2 regions of the Pseudomonas sp. 5Ae-yellow genome follow, and region 2 is predicted to be linked to the other one. Evidence: riboswitches for the same ligand, from Rfam matches in the RefSeq annotation. Region 2 holds a riboswitch; the other holds the start of a gene.
The links. Region 2 has a riboswitch for cobalamin ahead of H4J77_RS16330 (TonB-dependent receptor domain-containing protein). Riboswitches for the same ligand answer to the same signal wherever they lie in the genome.

Region 1: another riboswitch for cobalamin. It lies ahead of btuB (TonB-dependent vitamin B12 receptor); the one in region 2 lies ahead of H4J77_RS16330 (TonB-dependent receptor domain-containing protein).

Annotation. Positions count from the first base shown of each region.
Region 1 covers NZ_JACGWE010000020.1:1,054-10,869, reverse strand. Annotated here, with positions in the region: gene H4J77_RS12825 (cobyric acid synthase) at 1-643, opposite strand, end outside; gene cobD (threonine-phosphate decarboxylase CobD) at 631-1,638, opposite strand; gene cbiB (adenosylcobinamide-phosphate synthase CbiB) at 1,631-2,539, opposite strand; gene H4J77_RS12810 (cobalamin-binding protein) at 2,536-3,345, opposite strand; gene bluB (5,6-dimethylbenzimidazole synthase) at 3,342-3,995, opposite strand; gene H4J77_RS12800 (cobyrinate a,c-diamide synthase) at 3,992-5,284, opposite strand; gene cobO (cob(I)yrinic acid a,c-diamide adenosyltransferase) at 5,281-5,895, opposite strand; gene H4J77_RS12790 (hypothetical protein) at 5,892-6,467, opposite strand; gene btuB (TonB-dependent vitamin B12 receptor) at 6,575-8,380, opposite strand; cobalamin riboswitch at 8,497-8,727, opposite strand; gene H4J77_RS12780 (hypothetical protein) at 8,877-9,707, opposite strand; partial or broken gene H4J77_RS12775 (SPOR domain-containing protein) at 9,712-9,816, opposite strand, start outside.
Region 2 covers NZ_JACGWE010000039.1:9,627-19,442, forward strand. Annotated here, with positions in the region: gene coq7 (2-polyprenyl-3-methyl-6-methoxy-1,4-benzoquinone monooxygenase) at 1-403, shown strand, start outside; gene H4J77_RS16290 (DUF1145 domain-containing protein) at 391-666, opposite strand; gene H4J77_RS16295 (OsmC family protein) at 798-1,220, opposite strand; gene crp (cAMP-activated global transcriptional regulator CRP) at 1,400-2,044, shown strand; gene H4J77_RS16305 (adenosylmethionine--8-amino-7-oxononanoate transaminase) at 2,169-3,521, shown strand; gene H4J77_RS16310 (16S rRNA (uracil(1498)-N(3))-methyltransferase) at 3,526-4,248, shown strand; gene H4J77_RS16315 (exodeoxyribonuclease VII small subunit) at 4,340-4,579, shown strand; gene H4J77_RS16320 (polyprenyl synthetase family protein) at 4,576-5,466, shown strand; gene dxs (1-deoxy-D-xylulose-5-phosphate synthase) at 5,560-7,476, shown strand; cobalamin riboswitch at 7,498-7,701, shown strand; gene H4J77_RS16330 (TonB-dependent receptor domain-containing protein) at 7,834-9,687, shown strand.

The sequences.
Region 1 (9,816 bases), on a different contig from region 2:
TGCGCTCTTCCAGCCAGCGTAAACCTGGCTCCAACAAGGCAATATCGCCACGAAAACGGTTGATGACAAACCCTTTAACCCGCGCCTGCTCACTCGGCGAGAGCAACTCAAGCGTTCCTACAAGATGTGCAAATACGCCGCCCTTGTCGATATCGGCGATGATAATAACCGGACAATCGACCGCTTCGGCGAAGCCCATATTGGCAATATCGCCCTCACGCAGATTGATCTCCGCCGGTGAACCAGCGCCCTCGACCATGACTACAGGATAACGCTCGCTCAAGCGTTGATAGGCTGCCAAAGCGGCCTGCATGGCGACCGGTTTGTAGGCGTGATAAGCGACCGCATCCATATTACCGATCGGCTGCCCCTGAATGATTACCTGCGCGCCCACATCGCTGTTGGGCTTGAGCAGGATCGGGTTCATATCGGTATGGGCACTGATACGCGCGGCATGCGCCTGGACAGCCTGGGCTCGACCGATCTCGCCACCGTCTGCAGTTACCGCCGCATTCAGTGCCATGTTTTGCGGCTTGAACGGCGCGACAGCCACGCCCTGGCGTACCAGCCAGCGACAGAGTGCACTGACCAGCGTGCTTTTGCCCGCATCCGAGGTAGTGCCCTGCACCATCAAACTGCCCATGCCAACTCCTTCATGCTGTCTCGTAAGGCACTTTCCAGACGCTGCCACTGCGCTTCCGAGCGCGGCAAACCAAATCTCAGCCCGCCCAGCTCGTTAAACACGCGCACCAGTACACCGCGACTGGCCAAGTCCTTGTAAAGTTGCTGCGCCGGCTGCTGTCCCAAGAGACGCCATTGAAACAAGCCGCAGCCGGCACCCGACGCTAACCCGACCGCGTCCAGCAAACGTCGCAGACGCTGGCTATCCATATGCAAACGACTGCGCCACAACTGTTGAGTCAGCCGGTCTGCCAGCACGGACCGGCCTACCGCACGCGCAGGTCCACTCACCGCCCACGGACCGAGCCGCTCTTCAAGTACTGCCAACAATTGTTCCTCTGCCAGTACAAAGCCCAGACGCAGGCCTGCCAGACCGAAAAATTTGCCGAGCGAGCGCAATACGATCAAACCGGGAGCATGACTATGCGCCGATAGGCTGTATTCCGGCGTCGGGTCCATAAAGGCCTCATCAACCACTAACCATCCACCCCGGCTGACCAGACGCTGGTGCCAATTCAGCAGCAGTTCGCTATTCAGCAATTGTCCGGTTGGGTTGTTGGGGTTGACCACCACCAGCACATCCAGTTGATCAAGACAGGCTGGCAGCAGCTCCGTGGTCACGCTGACCAGCTGGTGACCAGCGCGCTCCCAGGCCAGACGATGCTCGGCGTAGGTCGGTTCCAGAATCCCCACGCGGCAAGGTTTGCGCAGTGTCGGCAGCGCCTGAATGGCCGCCTGCGAACCTGCTACTGGCAACGCGTGAGGTGCGCCATAATAGTCTTGCGCCTGCTGACTGAGTCCGTCCCCGGTTTCAGGCAGGCGGCTCCAGACTGACTGTGGCAACGCGGGTACGGGCCAGTGATAGGGCGCGAGCCCGGTAGACAAGTCGAGCCATTGCTCAAGCGGCACGCCGAACTCGCTGGCTGCATGTTGCAAGCGTCCGCCGTGTTCAAGCATGACTTGCCCCCCATAACAGCACTAGCAGCAGCGACCAGAGCACCAGACTGCGGCGAACCAACTGCAAAGCGCGCAGGATGTCCTCTGCCCTGGGCGCATCATCTATGCCCAGCGGCGGGCGTTCAGTCAGTTTGCCGTGATAAACCGCCGCACCGCCCAGTTGCAACTCCAGCGCACCGGCTCCAGCGGCCATCACCGGACCGGCATTGGGGCTATCCCATGCGGCAGCCTGGGCTTGCCAACAATGCAGACCGCGGCTCAGATTGCCACAGAGGCTATAGCTCAGAGCAACCAAACGAGCCGGCAGGTAATTCAGCACGTCATCCATTCTGGCGGCCACGCGGCCAAATAACAGAAAGCGCGGTGTGCGGTAGCCCCACATAGCATCGAGGGTATTGCTCAAGCGGTACAAGACCACTCCGGGAGCGCCCAGCAGCAAAAACCAGAATAACGCGGCAAAGACCGCATCACTGCCATTCTCCAACACCGACTCTACTGTCGCTTTGGCTATGCCCTGCTCGTCCAGCTGGCTGGTATCCCGGCTCACAATGCGCCCCACCAGCTCACGTGCCAGGGGCAAGTTGCCTTGCTGCAGTGCCGCCGCTATCGGCTTGGCATGGGCGACCAGGCTTTGTCCGCCCAGGCACAGATAAAGACATAGCACCGAGAACGCCCAGCCAAACCAGGGCAGTTGCACCAAGCCATAGACCACAAGCGTTAACGGAAGCACAGCCAAACACCAGGCCAGGGCCCCTTTGGCGATGCTGTGCGGTTGATTGAGACGCTGCTCCAGAAACTGTACCCAGCGACCAAAGCCAACCAGCGGATGCCAGCGGACCGGCTCTCCCAGCAAGCGATCCAGCAAGACGCCCAGTATGGCCGCGGCCAGCAAGGCGCTCACGCAGCGTGCCAGTTGCGAATAATGCGCGAAAGGTGCTGCAAACCATCGGTCAGTGCGCCTATACCGGGTTGTAAAATGTCGGCAGACTTGACCTCATGCAACTGCCCGGATTGGACCGCGGGGATACTCTGCCAGCCCGCACGCTCCTGCACCTGCTCCGGCCGAAACCGTTTGCCGCACCAGGAACCGATGATGATATCCGGCGCGCGCCTTACCACCTCCTGCGGATCGCTGATAATTCGTTCTTTGGCACTGGGCTTGCTCGCCAGCTCGGCGAAACAGTCTTCGCCTCCGGCGAGCTCAATCAACTCGCTCACCCAGCCTATGCCGGATATTAGCGGATCATTCCACTCTTCAAAGTAGACGCGGGGACGACGCCCTTCGCGGCAACCCGCATTGCGTGCCTGCAACAACCCCTCCTCCAGCTCCGCGATCAGCTGGGCCGTGCGCTCGTGCGCGCCCACCAGGGCACCCAAGGTCGAGATCATGCGCAAAATACCGGCAATACTGCGTTGATTGAACAGATGCACCTCCAAGCCCTCACGCGCCAGGTCGGCAAGAATACCGGCCTGCAGGTCGCAGTAACCGAGCACCAGATCAGGCTCAAGCGCCAGAATCTCTTCGCTTTTCGCCGAGGTAAAAGCCGCCACCTTGGGCTTCTCCTTCCGCGCTTGCGGCGGTCTTACGGTAAAACCGGAAATGCCGACAATCCGCTGCTGCTCACCCAGGTGATACAGCACTTCGCAGGTTTCCGTAGACAGACAAACGATGCGCTGCGGGCCACCCAGGGCTATGCATTCACTCATTCGGTCGCTCCCCATTGATCGCAAAACAGCAACTCCGATAACGGCCGGGCATCGGCCCACTCTTCTTGCACCAGCATCGGCTGAGCGTAGAACTCGGCAACCGGGCCCAAACAAAGTATCGCCACCGGCTTGGCACCCGGCGGCATCTGCAGCAAGTCAGCCAACGCTTTCGGCTCAAATAACGAGACCCAGCCCATGCCCAGGCCCTCTGCGCGCGCTGCCAGCCACAGGTTCTGAATAGCGCAGGAAAGTGAGGCCAGGTCCATCTCCGGCAAGGTACGGCGGCCAAATACGTGCGCCTCGCGCCCCTCGGGCAGCGCCGCGACCAGTACCTCGGCGCAGTCGAGCACGCCCTGTACTTTCAGTTGCATGAACTCCTCCGAGCGCACGCCCAAAGCCTCGGCGGTCGCCAGTCGCTCGGTCTCTACCAGTTGATGTATCTGCTCACGCAGCGCCTGCTGACGCACCCGAACAAACCGCCAAGGCTGCATCAGGCCAACGCTGGGCGCGTGGTGCGCCGCCTGCAGCAACCGTTGCAATAACGCATCAGGCACCACTCCGCCGATAAAGTGACGCATATCTCGGCGCTCACGAATCGCCCGATAAACCGCGTCGCGTTCGGCGGAGGAATAGGCGTGATCGTCACTCACGGACGAAACAGGGCCGCAGCAGCCTGCGGATTACCCGGCAGATAAAAATGCACATAGGACGCGGTCAGGCGCTCAATGCGATAAACCGCCTCAGCCGTGCGCCGATAGTTGGGGCACTCGCCGCGCACCAGCGGCTGCATCTCAGTGGTTAACTGTGAATGGTGAAAGGTGTGGCCATGCAGCTTGCCTTCCGGCAGCTCCACCGCCTGTAAAGCAAGTGCAGCCAAGCGCTTCTGCATCACCGCATCACCGCTAAGCAGGCCCGCCATGGCAAACCGCTCGCCCTGCAGGTCCGTCAGACTATCGAGCAGATACAGCATGCCACCGCACTCTGCCACTAACGGCTTACCCTGCAGATGATGTTCGGCGATCTCCGCCTGCATCGCTTTGTTGCCGGCCAGCTGCGCGGCGTGTAACTCGGGGTAGCCGCCCGGTAGGTATAGGCTATCGACCGCGGGCAGATGCGTATCATGCATTGGCGAGAAGAACACCAGCTCGGCGCCCAATGCGCGCAGCAGTTGAAGATTCGCCTGGTAGACAAAGGCAAAAGCACTGTCACGTGCCACGCCAATACGGACACCTGCCAGCAGCGGCTCCAAAGACTGCACCTGCGGCGCGACAAATCTAACCGGCGCTGGCAAGGCATCATCTACGCTATCCGCCAACGCTGCGGCTGCCTCATTCAGCCGGGCATCAAGATCGGCCAATTCATCGGCCTGCACCAGCCCCAGGTGGCGGCTGGGCAAGGCAATGTCGGGCGAACGCGGCAAACCACCAAACCAGCGGATGTCCGCTGGCAGGCTGTCACGCAAGATCTCGGCATGCCGGGCACTGCCCAGTTTGTTGGCCAGAATGCCGGCAAACGCCAGATCCGGTTGGAAATGGGCCAAGCCAAAGGCCATGGCGGCGAAGGTTTGGGCCATACCCGAGCCATCAATTACGCCCAGCACGGGGACGCCAAACTGACGCGCCAAATCAGCAGCGGACGGTGTACCGTCAAATAGCCCCATGACACCTTCAATCAAAATCAGGTCAGCCTCACCCGCCGCTTCCCAGAGCAGGCGCTGCGATTGTTCCAGCCCTACCATCCATAAATCCAGTTGGTGCACCGGGGCGCCGCTGGCCACTTCAAGAATCATCGGATCAAGGAAGTCCGGGCCACACTTGAACACCCGCACCTTGCGGCCAAGCTGGCGATGTCTGCGCGCCAGCGCCGCGGTGACGGTGGTTTTGCCCTGCCCCGAGGCAGGTGCGGCGATCAATACCGCCGGGCACTGTCTTGTAGTCAAAACTCAACTCCCTTCTGCGCTTTGATACCGGCCTTGAAAGCATGTTTAACCACGCCCATATCCGTCACGGTATCGGCTGCCTCAACCAGTGCTGGCGGCGCCCCTCGACCGGTAACCACCACATGCTGATGAGCAGGCCTTGCCTGAATATCGGCGATCACCTGATCCAGCTGCAAATAGCCGTATTTGAGAGCGATATTCAGTTCGTCGAGCAGCACCAGTGACACCTCGGGATCGCGCATCAATTCGACGGCGACGGCCCAGGCCGCCTCGGCCTTGACGATGTCATCCTGGCGATCCTGCGTCTCCCAGGTAAAGCCCGCGCCCATCACGTGATAGCGTACTTCGTCCGGAAAGCGCCGAAAGAAATTCTCTTCGCCGGTGCTCTTGGCACCCTTGATAAACTGCACAATACCGACACGCATCCCATGGCCCAGCGCTCGTGCAGCCATACCAAAGCCTGAGCTGCTTTTGCCCTTGCCGTTGCCGGTATTCACCAGGAGTACACCGCGCTCTTGCTGGGCGGTGGCGATCTTTTCATCCACCACCGCCTTCTTGCGCTGCATGCGCTGGCGATGGCGCTCATCACGCCCCTGATCCTGCTCACTCATGCCTGATGGCTCTTGTTGGACATGAGCAACTGCGCACTGCGCGCGCCCACGTACAGCACGACAGCAATACCGACGTAGAGCGCTAACGAGCTCAGGTACTGCGGGTAGTAGTGACCGATACGCTCAACCATGCCAGCGACGGTAGGCGCCTCGTAACGTCCAGAGAAAAAATAGAACCCACCACTGGAAAGCACGTTGCAAACCAGAGCACTCAGTGCCATCACCGGTACCAGAACCGCCAGTGAGCCAGCTTGATCGCGATGCCAGCCAGCGTACAGGCGGCCACCAAACCACAAGGCAGCATAGGCCGGAACCAGCATCCAGTAAGCCACGGTCATGCAGTGATGTCCGGCGTTGATCCAGCCGACCGAGAGCACATCAATGATGGTCGCTTCAGCAAACAACAACGGAAACACCCATTTAGGTCGCAGCAACACACCCGCGAGAAAAAAGACCGCCCATGATGCACTCGGCAGATTGTGTAGCGGGAAGTGACTACCCCGCGTCATGGCCATCAGTGCCATCAGCGCGATACCGATATAAAGCTGGGTCGTTCTCGACAGGTTCAGCATATTCATTCTCCTCGTTAAAACAGCAAAACGTCTGCGGCCGTTTCGACCACAGACGTCCCATGCTGCCGACTCCCCTTGAGACGGCATGCGAAATCGAACCGTCGAACCTACATCGCCTGATAACGCAGGGTCAGATACCCCGCGCGGCCTGGCTGCTGGTAGGTTGCGGCAGTTTCATAATCGGTATCAAACAGGTTGGTGACCTGTGCCTGCACTCGCCATGCATGGCTCAGCCAATATTCAGCCCGCAGGTCAACGGTGTTGTAACCCGGTAAATCTTCGGTATTGGACGTATTCTCCCAGCGCCGCCCTTCTGCATGCACAGTGGCACCCAGACCGATGCGACCAAAGCGACGATCCACATCCAGGTTGAATATCTGCTCAGGCGTACGCCTGATCAGGTCACCATCGGTGGTTTTGTGCGAGCGATTTTTTGGGTCCTGCAACGTCAGGTTGGCTTGCCAGTTCCAGCCCAATTGTTGGGTAAGCACCTCGAACTCAAGGCCTTTGATCTCTGCCTTATCAACGTTTTCGGCCAGCGAGACGCCGCCAACAGTCACGGTCGAGATCATGTCATCGATATCGTTCTTGAATGCATTGGCCGACCAACTGCCCCAGCTATGCTGGCCGCGCAGTCCAACCTCAAGGTTTTTCGCGGTTTCAGCCTGAATATCGGGGTTACCGAAGCTGGGGTAATACAGCTGGTTAAAGGTGGGAGCGTTGAAAGCCGTGCCGTAACTGGCAGCAAAGCTGACACTGTCGGTCAACGCAAAGCCATAACCCAGGCTTCCTGTGGTGTGCTCGCCATAGGCTTCGTTATCGTCGTGGCGCAAGCTGACCTGCCAGTCATGCCGGCCGGCCTGTCCCAGGTACTGTGCAAACAGACCGTGGTTATAGCGGCCCTTTTCCGGATAGCTGACACTGCTGCTGATTTCGTCTTCAAGCCAGTCATAGCCAAGTGTCAGCAACTGGTTATCGGCCAGATGCAAATCATTCTGCCAACTGAAGCTATCGCGCTGAGTGTCATAACGTGAGTTGAACGTACTGCCTTTAAAATTATCGTTCTGCTCCTCGCTGCGACCGGCCTGCAGTGTCACATCCCAGAAGCTCGCCAGCGCAAAGCGCGCACGAGCGCCATACACCCTGAGCACATCATCAGCATTGGCATCAGTACCAGAGTCATAGTCGTTATGCGACTCAACCTGCAGCAAGTGAGCGTCGATCAGCAGACCGTTAGCAAAGCGATAGCCACCCGAGAGACTACCTGACAACTCACGATAACCGTCATGGTCCCGCTCCCTGGAGGGGCGAGCATCGATACCTTCGGTTTTCAGGCTACTGATGCCCAGGTTGTACCATGCATCATCAGTACCGCCGGAAACACCCGCCGTTCCGCCAAGATGCTGGGCACTGCCCACTGTCGTAGAGAAATAGGGGGTGATACCGCCATCCTCGCCCTTGCGGGTAAAGACCTGAATAACACCGCCAATGGCGTCTGCGCCATACAGGCTGGAGCGAGGGCCACGAACTACCTCAATACGCTCAATTTGCTCTACCGGCAGATTCTGCAGCGCCGCAACACCCGAGGTAGCAGAGCCCATACGAACGCCATCGATCAACACCAGCACGTGCGATTTGCTGGTGCCACGAATACTGAGGGTCATAGCCTTGCCCGGCCCACCGTTGTTGGTAATGCTGATACCCGGGACGCGGCGCAATACCTGATCCACGCTGGTCGCCTGCAAGCGCTCAATGTCGGCGCGATCAAACACGCTGGTCGCCGCAATGCTATTGGATTGACTGGTGCGCGTTGCGGTCACAACCTGGTCATTCAGGCTGAGCGTATCGGCAAGGGAAAGAGAAGACAGGCCGCACAGGGCCAGTGCCAAAGGGGCACGTAAAAAGGTTTTCATACTGCGTAATTGCTCCGTCGTACCCACCCGCACGACACTGACTGAGAATAACAGTGACGGAGGCAGGGGAACGGCAACAAGCATAGAGGGGCCGCGCACCTACAGCGCCCACCGCACTGTTGTGAATCGCGACAGGCCGGTCTCCGGGCTTACGAGCGGATCAATAGATCCTGCGGCCTGAACCTTCCCATGCATGAACAGCACAGTGGTGTCATCAGGCGCATCGCCATGAGGCGAACATCGCTTACCGTTGCGGGGGCAGCGCCGGAATTGTCTGCTGGGCAGACGCACCGGCTTCCCAGTTTCACCCTCTGCGAAAAGAGGGAACCTGAAGCAGGCGTGAAGAGTAGAGACTTTGCTGATAAGCGTCAACCGCCGTGGTTGACCGCTCTAAATGCGGCACTGGCGTAACGCGCGCACCACTTTCGAGGGCTCGACAGTGTGCACTACCCACTAAAGCCAAACGCAGGCTCAGCCTGGCTTGGCCATAGCAAGATTATTTGATATCGACGTTTAGGGACGGCGCGCCAAACGCGACCAGCTCGGCGTTCGACCCGTTAAAGTAGCCATGCCAAAAGGCCTCAAGCAGCTCAATCGTTCGACCTGAACGGTAAGCCTGGTTTACATCCTTGGTAATCAGGCCAGCACCGGCAACATAGACTCGCGCGCCATCCAAATCAGCAAAGAGTTGGACACTCGCCACTTTATCCAGCTCCGCTTGAGGATTGAGATCACGGATACGACGGTTGGCATAGAAGGACCCGAAGTCGCTATTTTCGAGCATGTCAGACATAAGTAAAATCACTCGCTCGCGGGCGGGTGAGGATTTCAAATCTGAACCAATATCACGCAGCGAGTGGAATATCTCACTGCGCGGTATATCTTCTGAAGCAGCCCTCAGAACTGCCACAAACTCACGCCCGAAACGCTTTTGGAAAAAGGCTCTCTGTTCGCTAACGCAAGCATCGAAGGCTCTCAACGACTGCATGCCAACGTCATCTCGTACCGCCTCAGGAAGCGGCGAGTTCAGCTCACCGGAGAACTGAAGCTGCATAAACTGGGAGGGCAAAAAAGCCGAAAAACTGTAGAGTTTGACTTCATCGCCTGACGCCACGAATCGATCAATTTGCCCCCACGCGGCCCGCTGAATACTTTCTGGCATCAAGACTGTTTGATCAACAATAACCGTTAGTTGCCGGCCACTACCCGGCTGACGAAACTCCTCTACGTTAGCGTGTTGGTAACAGTCCGGAATGTCATTACGCTCAGACCCATTGGCATAACATGAAAATCCAAGCAAGCAGGCAGTAATCAGCTTGAAATTCATCGATTTATGCCTCATCAAAGTCTTTCAGCAACTGTTGATCCGCACGCAAGCTAGCCACGGCAGCAAAGTCATAGCCTTTGGCAGTGCATACAGTGCGCAGTTGCTCGTC
Region 2 (9,816 bases):
TGTGCGCGAAAAGATGGAACATGCCGCAGCCGAAGAAATCGACCACCTGACATGGTGCGAACAACGCCTGACCGAGCTGCATAGCCGGACCAGCGTATTCAATCCGTTATTTTATGGTTTGTCATTTGGTGTTGGCGCCGCAGCCGGTCTGATCAGTGATCGCGTCAGTCTTGGCTTCGTGGCGGCTACCGAGCAACTGGTTGAACGCCATCTGGACGACCACCTGAACCAGCTACCGGAAGAAGACATCAAGTCACGCGCCATTCTTGAACAAATGCGCGAGGACGAAATCGAGCACGGCAATCAGGCATTGGAGGCGGGCGGCGCCATATTTCCTGCGCCGGTAAAACAGGCCATGACGCTGATGTCCAAGGTCATGACCAAGGCGACCTACAAAGCCTGATTCAGCGCTGCGCGGGTATCCGGCGCCTTGACATGGAAGACGCCAAACAACATGACCAGGGCGAACTGCTTTAGCGGTGAGCCCAGCGTCTTCAGCTGTTTACCCACCAAGCCCCACTCAACCAGGTGGATTAGCACGATGGCCAGTGCCAACCAGTTCAGGCGCTGCGGATCAGGAACCTGAACCAGGCCCAGAAGGCTAAGGGCAACCACCAGCCAAAAAGCCAGGGTCAGCAACTTGCCGACGAGAAACACCACACGCATTGTCTTACTCCTTTCCTTGGCGATTGATGAAAAAACCATGTTAGCGCTGGCGAGGGAAACCAGAAGGGCCTGACTCGCCATTGAGCAGGCCGACTGTGCCAAGCGCCTCCTATAGCCAATGCGCACCCGCTCTAGTCAATCTCAACAATCTCGTAATCGTGCGTAACTTCAACCCCCGCACGGCCCATCAGGATCGACGCTGAACAGTATTTCTCCGCAGAGAGTTCAACCGCGCGCTTGACGTGCACTTCCTTCAGATTCTTGCCTTTTACTACAAAATGCAGATGGATCTTGGTAAATACCTTGGGCTCGGTATCGGCCCGCTCGGCATCCAACAGAGTGTGCACATCGCGAATATCCTGGCGCGATTTTTTCAGAATACTCACGACATCATAGCTGGCGCAGCCACCAAGACCGACCAACACGGTCTCCATCGGACGAATACCCATATTGCGACCACCCGACTCTTCAGGGCCGTCCATTACCACTGTATGGCCACTACCTGACTCGCCCAAAAACATGGCTCCATCAACCCACTTGATATGCGCTTTCATCTATCTTTCCTGCCACTCAATCGCCTCAGATGAGGCGCAGAGTACCACAGCCACTACGCGACAGCCTGCCACACTGGCCATCATCGGAAAAACTGGACATACTCCCCGTTGGTCTCTGCTGAGGCTGACATCGATGCACTGCATCTTCGGTTCGCGCGACTACGCCCAGGACACGTTTAATGGTTTCTATCACCCTCACACCTAAAATAAAAAATCTCGATGCATTCCTTGCCCATTGCCATCGACGCCGGTTTTCGGCACGCAGTACAGTGATACACGCGGGCGACCAATCCGACAGCCTGTTCTACATAATCAAGGGCTCGGTCACCATTCTGATTGAAGATGATCAGGGCCGCGAAATGATCATTGCCTACTTGAATCAGGGCGACTTCTTCGGCGAGATGGGCCTGTTCGACATGACACCCGCGCCACACGACCGCACTGCCTGGGTACGCGCCAAAGTCGAGTGCGAGGTGGCTGAGATCAGCTACGCGAAATTCCGCGAACTGACTCAGCGCGATACCGAGTTGCTCTATGCGGTTGGCAAACAGATGGCCGAGCGCCTGCATGCCACTACCCGCAAGATGGGTGACCTGGCGTTCCTTGACGTCACCGGACGAGTTGCCGGCACCCTGCTGGAGCTATGCAAACAGCCCGACGCCATGACTCACCCTGACGGCATGCAGATCAAGATCACTCGTCAGGAAATCGGCCGCATTGTCGGCTGTTCACGAGAAATGGTCGGCCGCGTGCTCAAGAGCCTGGAAGAACAAGGCTTGATCGACGTCAAGGGCAAGACCATGGTGGTCTACGGCACTCGTTGAGCCGCCCTAGCTGTCCACCAGGCCTTCGAGCCGGTGGGCAGCGCCAACGGCTGCCACACTCTCGGCAGCTAGGCCCGGCCTCATGTACAATTCAGCGACTACGGATTCTTACTACGAGGTAAACATGGGCTTGAATAACGATTGGATGCAACGTGACATCTCGGTGCTTTGGCACCCCTGCACCCAGATGAAAGACCATGAACACATGCCGGTCATCCCTATCCAGCGCGGTGAGGGCATCTGGTTGCACGACTTCGAAGGCAACCGCTACATGGACGCGGTCAGCTCCTGGTGGGTCAATATCTTTGGCCACGCCAACCCCTATATCAATCAGCGCATCAAGGATCAGCTCGACACCCTTGAGCACGTTATTCTCGCCGGCTTCAGCCACCCGCCAGTGATCGAGCTGTCCGAGCGTCTGGTGAAAATGACACCTGCCTCCCTGACGCGCTGCTTTTACGCGGACAACGGCTCATCGTGCATCGAAGTTGCGCTGAAGATGAGCTTTCACTACTGGCTTAACACCGGCAAGCCCGAGAAAAAACGCTTTATCACTCTATCCAACAGCTATCACGGCGAAACCCTGGCTGCGCTCGCAGTGGGTGACGTCGCGCTGTACAAGGAAACCTATCAACCACTGCTGATGGAAGTGATCACGGTTCCCTCCCCTGACTGCTATGACCGCGAGGAAGGCGAGAGCTGGGAAGAGCACAGCCGCAAGATGTTCGCGCACATGGAAAAGGCGCTGGAGCAGAATCATGAAGAAGTGGCCGCCGTCATAGTCGAGCCGCTGATCCAGTGCGCTGGCGGCATGCGCATGTATCACCCCGTGTACCTCAAACTGCTGCGCGAAGCCTGCGATCGCTACGGCGTGCACCTGATTCACGACGAGATTGCGGTTGGCTTTGGCCGGACCGGCAGTCTATTCGCCTGTGAGCAAGCCGATATCGCCCCTGACTTTCTCTGTCTGTCCAAGGCATTGACCGCCGGCTACCTGCCGATGGCCGTGTGCATGACCAACGACAAGATTTATCAGGCCTTCTACGACGATTACGAGAGCATGCGCGCCTTCCTGCACTCACATAGTTACACCGGCAACCCACTGGCCTGCGCCGCCGCACTGGCGACGCTGGATCTGCTGGAGCGCGACAACGTGATCGAAGCCAATAAGTCACTGTCGGCTCACATGGCGAAAGCAACCGCACACTTTGCTGATCACCCTCACGTTGCAGAAGTGCGTCAGACCGGCATGGTGCTGGCCATCGAAATGGTCAAGAACAAAGCCACCAAAGAGGCCTACCCCTGGCAGGAGCGGCGCGGTATTCGGGTGTATCAGCACGCGCTGAAAAACGAGGCGATGCTGCGCCCACTCGGCAGCGTGGTCTATTTCATGCCGCCCTACGTGATCACGCCAGATCAGATCGACCATCTGGCCAGCGTCGCCTGGGAAGGTATTCAGCTGGCGACGCGAGACTGAATCGGTGCGCGTTTCTCGTTTTTATCTAGACGCACCACTGAGTCAGGGCGAGCAGACCCTGACCGGTGACGTAGCCCATTACATCGCCCGTGTGCTCCGGCTGGGGCCGGGTGCGCCCGTGCAGTTATTCAACGGCAGTGGTCAGGAGTGGCCCGGCGAGGTCGTCGCGGCGGGCAAGCGCGAAGTCGTCGTCACACTTGATGCAGCGATTGTAGGCATGAGCGAATCGCCGCTGCAGACTCATCTGGGTCAAGCCATGTCCCGCGGCGAGCGCATGGACTGGGCGATTCAGAAAGCCGTTGAACTGGGCGTGAATGAAATCACTCCGCTGTTCACCGAGCGCTGCGAGGTCAAACTGCAGGGCGAACGGGCAGACAAACGCCAGGCCCATTGGCAGCAGGTGGCGGTGAGCGCCTGCGAGCAATGCGGACGCAGCGTGGTGCCGACAATACACCCGCCAACCGCGCTGCGCGACTGGTTAAGCCCGCTCCAGGCCGACTTGAAACTGGTACTGCACCACCGCACAAACCAGGACCTTGACGCATTGCCGCGCCCGCAGTCGATGGCGCTACTGATTGGCCCCGAAGGTGGACTGAGCAGCGACGAGATTCAGCAGGCGGAAACCAGCGGCTTTGTTGCCGCCCGCTTCGGACCAAGGGTACTGCGTACCGAAACAGCGCCGGTAGTAGCACTAAGTATGGCCCAGCAACGCTGGGGTGATTTCTAGCAGGCCAGGCCGGAGCGGCACAGTCGATTGACCCCGCCCCCGGCCTTGGGTAATGTTCAGCGGTTTTATTGATCTCCAGACGAGGTAGCAGATGGCCCGGAAAAAAACCGCCGTGGACTTTGAACAGTCCCTTGGCTCACTGCAGACGCTGGTCGAGCGCCTGGAAAGTGGTGACCTCAGCCTGGAAGAATCGCTCAGCGCCTTTGAGCAAGGCGTCGTACTCACCCGCGACTGCCAACAGGCCCTTAGCCAAGCCGAGCAGAAGGTACAGCAGCTGGTTGAAAAAAACGGCGAGCTAACAACCGAACCTTTTGACGGCCCCGCTGAATGAGCAGTGGATTTACCGCCTACCTCGATCACTGCCAGGCTCGCATCAACCAATTTTTGCTAAGCCAGCTGAGTACGCCCCAGCCCAGACTCGAACGTCTGTACGCTGCCATGCGTTACAGCGTGGTTAATGGCGGTAAACGCGTGCGCCCGCTGCTGTGCTATGCCAGCTGTGAGGCACTTGGCGGCAATCAGGACGCCGCCGATCCGGCCGCCGGTGCCGTCGAGCTTATCCACGCCTACTCACTGATTCACGATGACCTGCCCGCCATGGACGACGACGATCTGCGCCGCGGCCAACCTACCTGCCATCGCGCCTTCGACGAAGCCACGGCGATTCTCGCCGGTGACGGGCTGCAGGCGCTGGCCTTCGACTGGCTGAGCCAACTCGGCACATGGCAACCGGCTACCCGCTTGCAGATGGTACAAACCCTGGCCCGGTCCGCTGGCCCTCAAGGCATGGTTGGCGGGCAAGCGATCGACCTGGGCGCCGTCGGCGAGAAAATCGATCAGACCACCCTGGAGCTGATGCATCGCCACAAGACCGGCGCACTGATCAGCGCCAGCATCCAACTCGGCGCGCTCGCCAGCGAGCGTGCGAGCAGCGAGCAACTACAAACACTTGAAGTCTACGCCGACTGTATCGGCCTGGCCTTTCAGGTGCAGGACGACATTCTCGATATCGAGAGCGAAACCAGCGTATTGGGCAAGCAACAGGGCGCCGATATCGCCCGTGACAAGCCCACCTACCCTGCGTTACTCGGCCTTGCTGGCGCGCATCAGCTGGCCCAGCAGCTGCGCGACCAAGCCGTCGCCGCCTTGCAACCATTGGGCGACAACGCCATCCAGTTAAAACAACTGGCAGACTACATAGTGCAACGCCGTTTTTGATCCACGGGTCGTTGGTGTTGGGCAATCGGGGTGCATCGGTTAAACTGGGCACTTGTTCACCTGCCATGTTTCATGGCACTCAGAGCCTTTTTGATGCCTAGCACGTTCCACGAAATACCGCACCAACGCCCCAGTACCCCGCTGCTGGACAGTCTTGATGACACAGCCCAACTGCGTGAGCTGGATGAAAGCCGCCTGCCTGTTCTAGCGGACGAGCTGCGCGCGTTTTTGCTCTGGAGCGTCGGTCAAACGGGTGGTCACTTTGGCGCCGGGCTAGGCGTAATTGAGCTGACCATCGCGCTGCACTATGCCTACCACACGCCTGAAGACAGACTGGTATGGGATGTCGGCCACCAGGCTTACCCGCACAAGATTCTCACTGGCCGCCGTGAACGCATGGCCAGTCTGCGCCAGAAAGAAGGCCTCGCAGCCTTTCCGCGCCGGGTAGAAAGCCCTTACGACACCTTTGGTGTTGGCCACTCCAGCACCTCAATCAGCGCCGCGCTAGGCATGGCAATTGCCGCCAACCTGCAAGGGCTGGACCGCCGTACCGTTGCCGTCATTGGCGATGGTGCTCTCACTGCCGGCATGGCATTTGAGGCGCTGAACCACGCCAGCGACGCGAAGGCCAATATGCTGGTGGTGTTGAATGACAACGATATGTCGATATCGCGCAACGTCGGCGGCCTGTCCAACTACCTGGCCAAGATTCTGTCCAGCCGCACCTACTCGCACATGCGCGAAGGCAGCAAAAAAGTCCTGTCCATGATCCCGCAGGCAATGGAGCTGGCGCGCAAGACCGAAGAGCACGCCAAGGGCCTGCTGGTGCCGGGCACCTTGTTTGAAGAGCTGGGCTGGAATTACATCGGCCCAATCGACGGCCACGACCTGCCCACCCTGGTTAACACCCTGAAGAACATGCGTGAGCTCAAGGGCCCGCAGTTTCTGCACGTGGTAACGCAAAAAGGCAAAGGCTTCTCACCGGCGGAAGCCGACCCTATTGGCTACCACGCGATCACCAAACTGGAACCCAAGCCCGCAGCGCCCAGCGGTGCCAGCAAGCCCAAATTTTCCAACATTTTCGGCCAGTGGCTGTGCGACATGGCCGCACAGGATGCCCGCTTGATCGGTATCACGCCGGCGATGAAGGAAGGCTCTGACCTGATTGCCTTCAGCGAGCAATACCCCGACCGCTATTTTGACGTCGCTATTGCCGAGCAGCACGCCGTCACGCTGGCTGCAGGCATGGCCTGCGAAGGCGCCAAGCCGGTGGTTGCCATTTACTCGACCTTTTTGCAGCGCGCTTACGACCAGGTTGTGCATGACGTTGCCGTGCAGAATCTGGATGTACTCTTTGCCATTGACCGGGCTGGCCTGGTCGGTGAAGACGGTCCGACTCACGCCGGCAGTTTCGACCTGTCCTTCCTGCGCTGCCTGCCCAACATGGTCATCATGGCCCCCGCCGATGAGAATGAGACCCGGCAGATGCTGACGACCGGTTTTCTGCACGAGGGTCCAGCGGCGGTCCGCTATCCACGCGGTACCGGCCCGGGCACACCGATTGACCCTGCGCTGGACACCCTGCCAATTGGCAAGGGGGTGATGACTCGCAAAGGACAAGAGGTCGCTATTCTGTGTTTCGGCACACTGCACCAGCAAGCGCTCATAGCCGCTGAAAAGCTGAACGCCAGCGTTGCCAACATGCGCTTCGTCAAACCATTGGACACCACACTGATCGCCGAGCTGAGTGCCACCCACAAGTTACTGGTCACGCTGGAAGAGAACGCGGTCATGGGCGGTGCAGGCAGCGCGGTCAATGAATGGTTGCTAGCTGAAGGCATCAACACGCCTGTGCTTAACCTGGGCTTGCCGGATATCTTTGTCGAGCATGCCAAGCCCGCGCAGATGCTGGCCGAATGCGGACTGGATGCCGAGGGTATTGAAGCCGCTATTCGCCGCCGCCTGAGCATTATCCCCGAGCCCGACCAAGGGCTTGACCCACCCACCTGAAAGCCCTAGAGTCCGCCCCTGTTCTTAGTACTCGCATTGGGTGCCTGATCCGCCACGCGGATCGGGTGAAACGGGAAGTCGGTTCAAGTCCGACGCTGCCCCCGCAACGGTAAAGAGTCGCAGGCATGCCTGCAGCTGCTGATCAGATGCCACTGTGCAACGCACGGGAAGGCGATCGCAGTCCGACTTTGAGCCCGGAGACCGGCCCATTGCGCGAAACACTGCCCGCTTGCGCGCAATGTTTCTGCTGAGGTGTCGCGGAGGGCGTCACCGGTCGGCGTGGTCGCCCGGTCACTACTGCATGGCACCCTCCTGACTCCCCGCCCTCCTCAAAAGCATTACTTTTGAGGATTCAGAATGAAACCAGCTCTACTCCTGTTGCCAGCGCTGCTGGCCAGCGCCGTTGCGCAAGCCAGCGACACGCTGGGCTTGTCCGATACCATTGTTACCGCGTCACGCATCGAGCAACCTCGCAGCTCCGTCCTGTCTGCCAATACCATCTTTGACAGAAACGATATCGAGCGGCTGCAGGCGCGCAGCGTGCCAGAGCTTCTGCGCAGAGTTCCGGGCGTTCAACAAAACAGCAACGGCGGCATTCCAGCCTACTTCGTTCGCGGCGGTAATACCGCGCAAACTCTGGTTCTGGTTGATGGTCAGCGAATTTCTTCTGCAACCACCGGCATAGCGCGGCTGGACTATCTGAATATCGACAACATAGAGCGCGTCGAAGTCATTCGTGGCCCCAGATCCTCTGTCTACGGCGCGGATGCGGTGGGCGGTGTGATCCAGATATTTACGCGCCAGGGACGCAATGGCTTGCAGCCCAGCGTGCGTCTTGGCGCAGGCACTAACCAGACCTACGAACGAAGCGTCAACATCAGCGGCGGCAACCAGAACACTCGCTTTATAGTAGGAGCCAGCCTGAACGAATCAGACGGCTTCGATCTGACAGCAGACAATCAAGGCAATGACCGTGATACGGATGGTCAACGCAATAAAGCTTTTTTTGGGCGTTTGGACCATGACTTCAATCAGGATTGGAGCGCTGGCGTCAGCGTCAACGAACAGAATGGCAAGAACGAGTACGACGACGCTTACGATGTCATGCCCGGCACTCCTGAAGACCAGTTCCGTGTGCGCGGCTATAACGGCTATGTGCAAGGCCGGCTCTCTGATACATGGCAAAGCCGTATTGAGCTGGGCCGCAGCGAAGATCGCAATAAAGCCGTAGGATCCAGATCCAACGACGGCAGCATTGCCACCTACCGACATTCAGCCAGCTGGCTGAACCAGATTCAGCTTTCAGCCAACCAGGAACTCAATATCGGGAGTGACTGGCAACGGGACCGACTGGATGCAACTAACGCTTATAGCAAGACTCGCCGCGAGAACCTGGGAGCATTTGCACAACACAGCTGGAGTACCGAAAGCTTCAGCACTGAGCTTGGAATGCGGCATGACGATAACCAGCATTTCGGCAACCACAACACCTGGAACGCCGCACTCGCCATACCCAGCGGTGACAACCAGCAGTGGATACTGAGCTACGCCACCGCTTTCCGTGCGCCGACCTTCAACGACCTGTATGCCCCGCCCGGCTGGGGTGGCAATCCTGATCTCGATCCAGAGCGCTCCCGCTCTATGGAGCTGCAGTGGCGTGCAGACTTTATGGACACCCATTTGGAAGCCTCTCTCTACCGCACCGATACCAAAGACCTGATTGCCTACGACAGCGGCTCTGCCCAAGTAGAAAATACCAAGCAAGCGCGCATCAATGGCCTTGAGGTATCGGTCGCTAGCGAGCTGATGGGCTGGACCGCGCAAACGGCCTTGAGCATCATCGACCCGCGCGACCGGCAGACCGGCAAAACCCTGCAGCTGCGGGCCAAGCGCACCCTGACAATGGATCTGGACCGCCGGTTCGGTAACCTGGGATTTGGCGCTACTTGGGCGCTATTCAGCCAGCGCTATGCCGACGCAGCCAACAGCGAAACGCTGGCAGGCTATGGCACGCTTGATCTTAGATCCAGCTGGCAAGCAACAACAGCAACGCGCCTGGACCTCAAGCTCAGTAACGTGCTGGATCGCGACTATCACCTGGGTACCTATCAGCGGCCCACAGGGCCTTGGCCAGCGCCATCGATCGACTATGCCTATCAGGAGCAAGGACGTGCAGCACTGGTCAGCGTGACCTGGACTCCACAGCTCTAAATCGCATTTCAGCCACAGGATGGATGGCCTCGGCCATCCATCCTGGCTGTCATCCGCTACAACTCTGCCGCCATCCAACTACCTCCTACCCCAAAACCAGATCACAGCTTGTCGCTTGCCCCTTGCGGC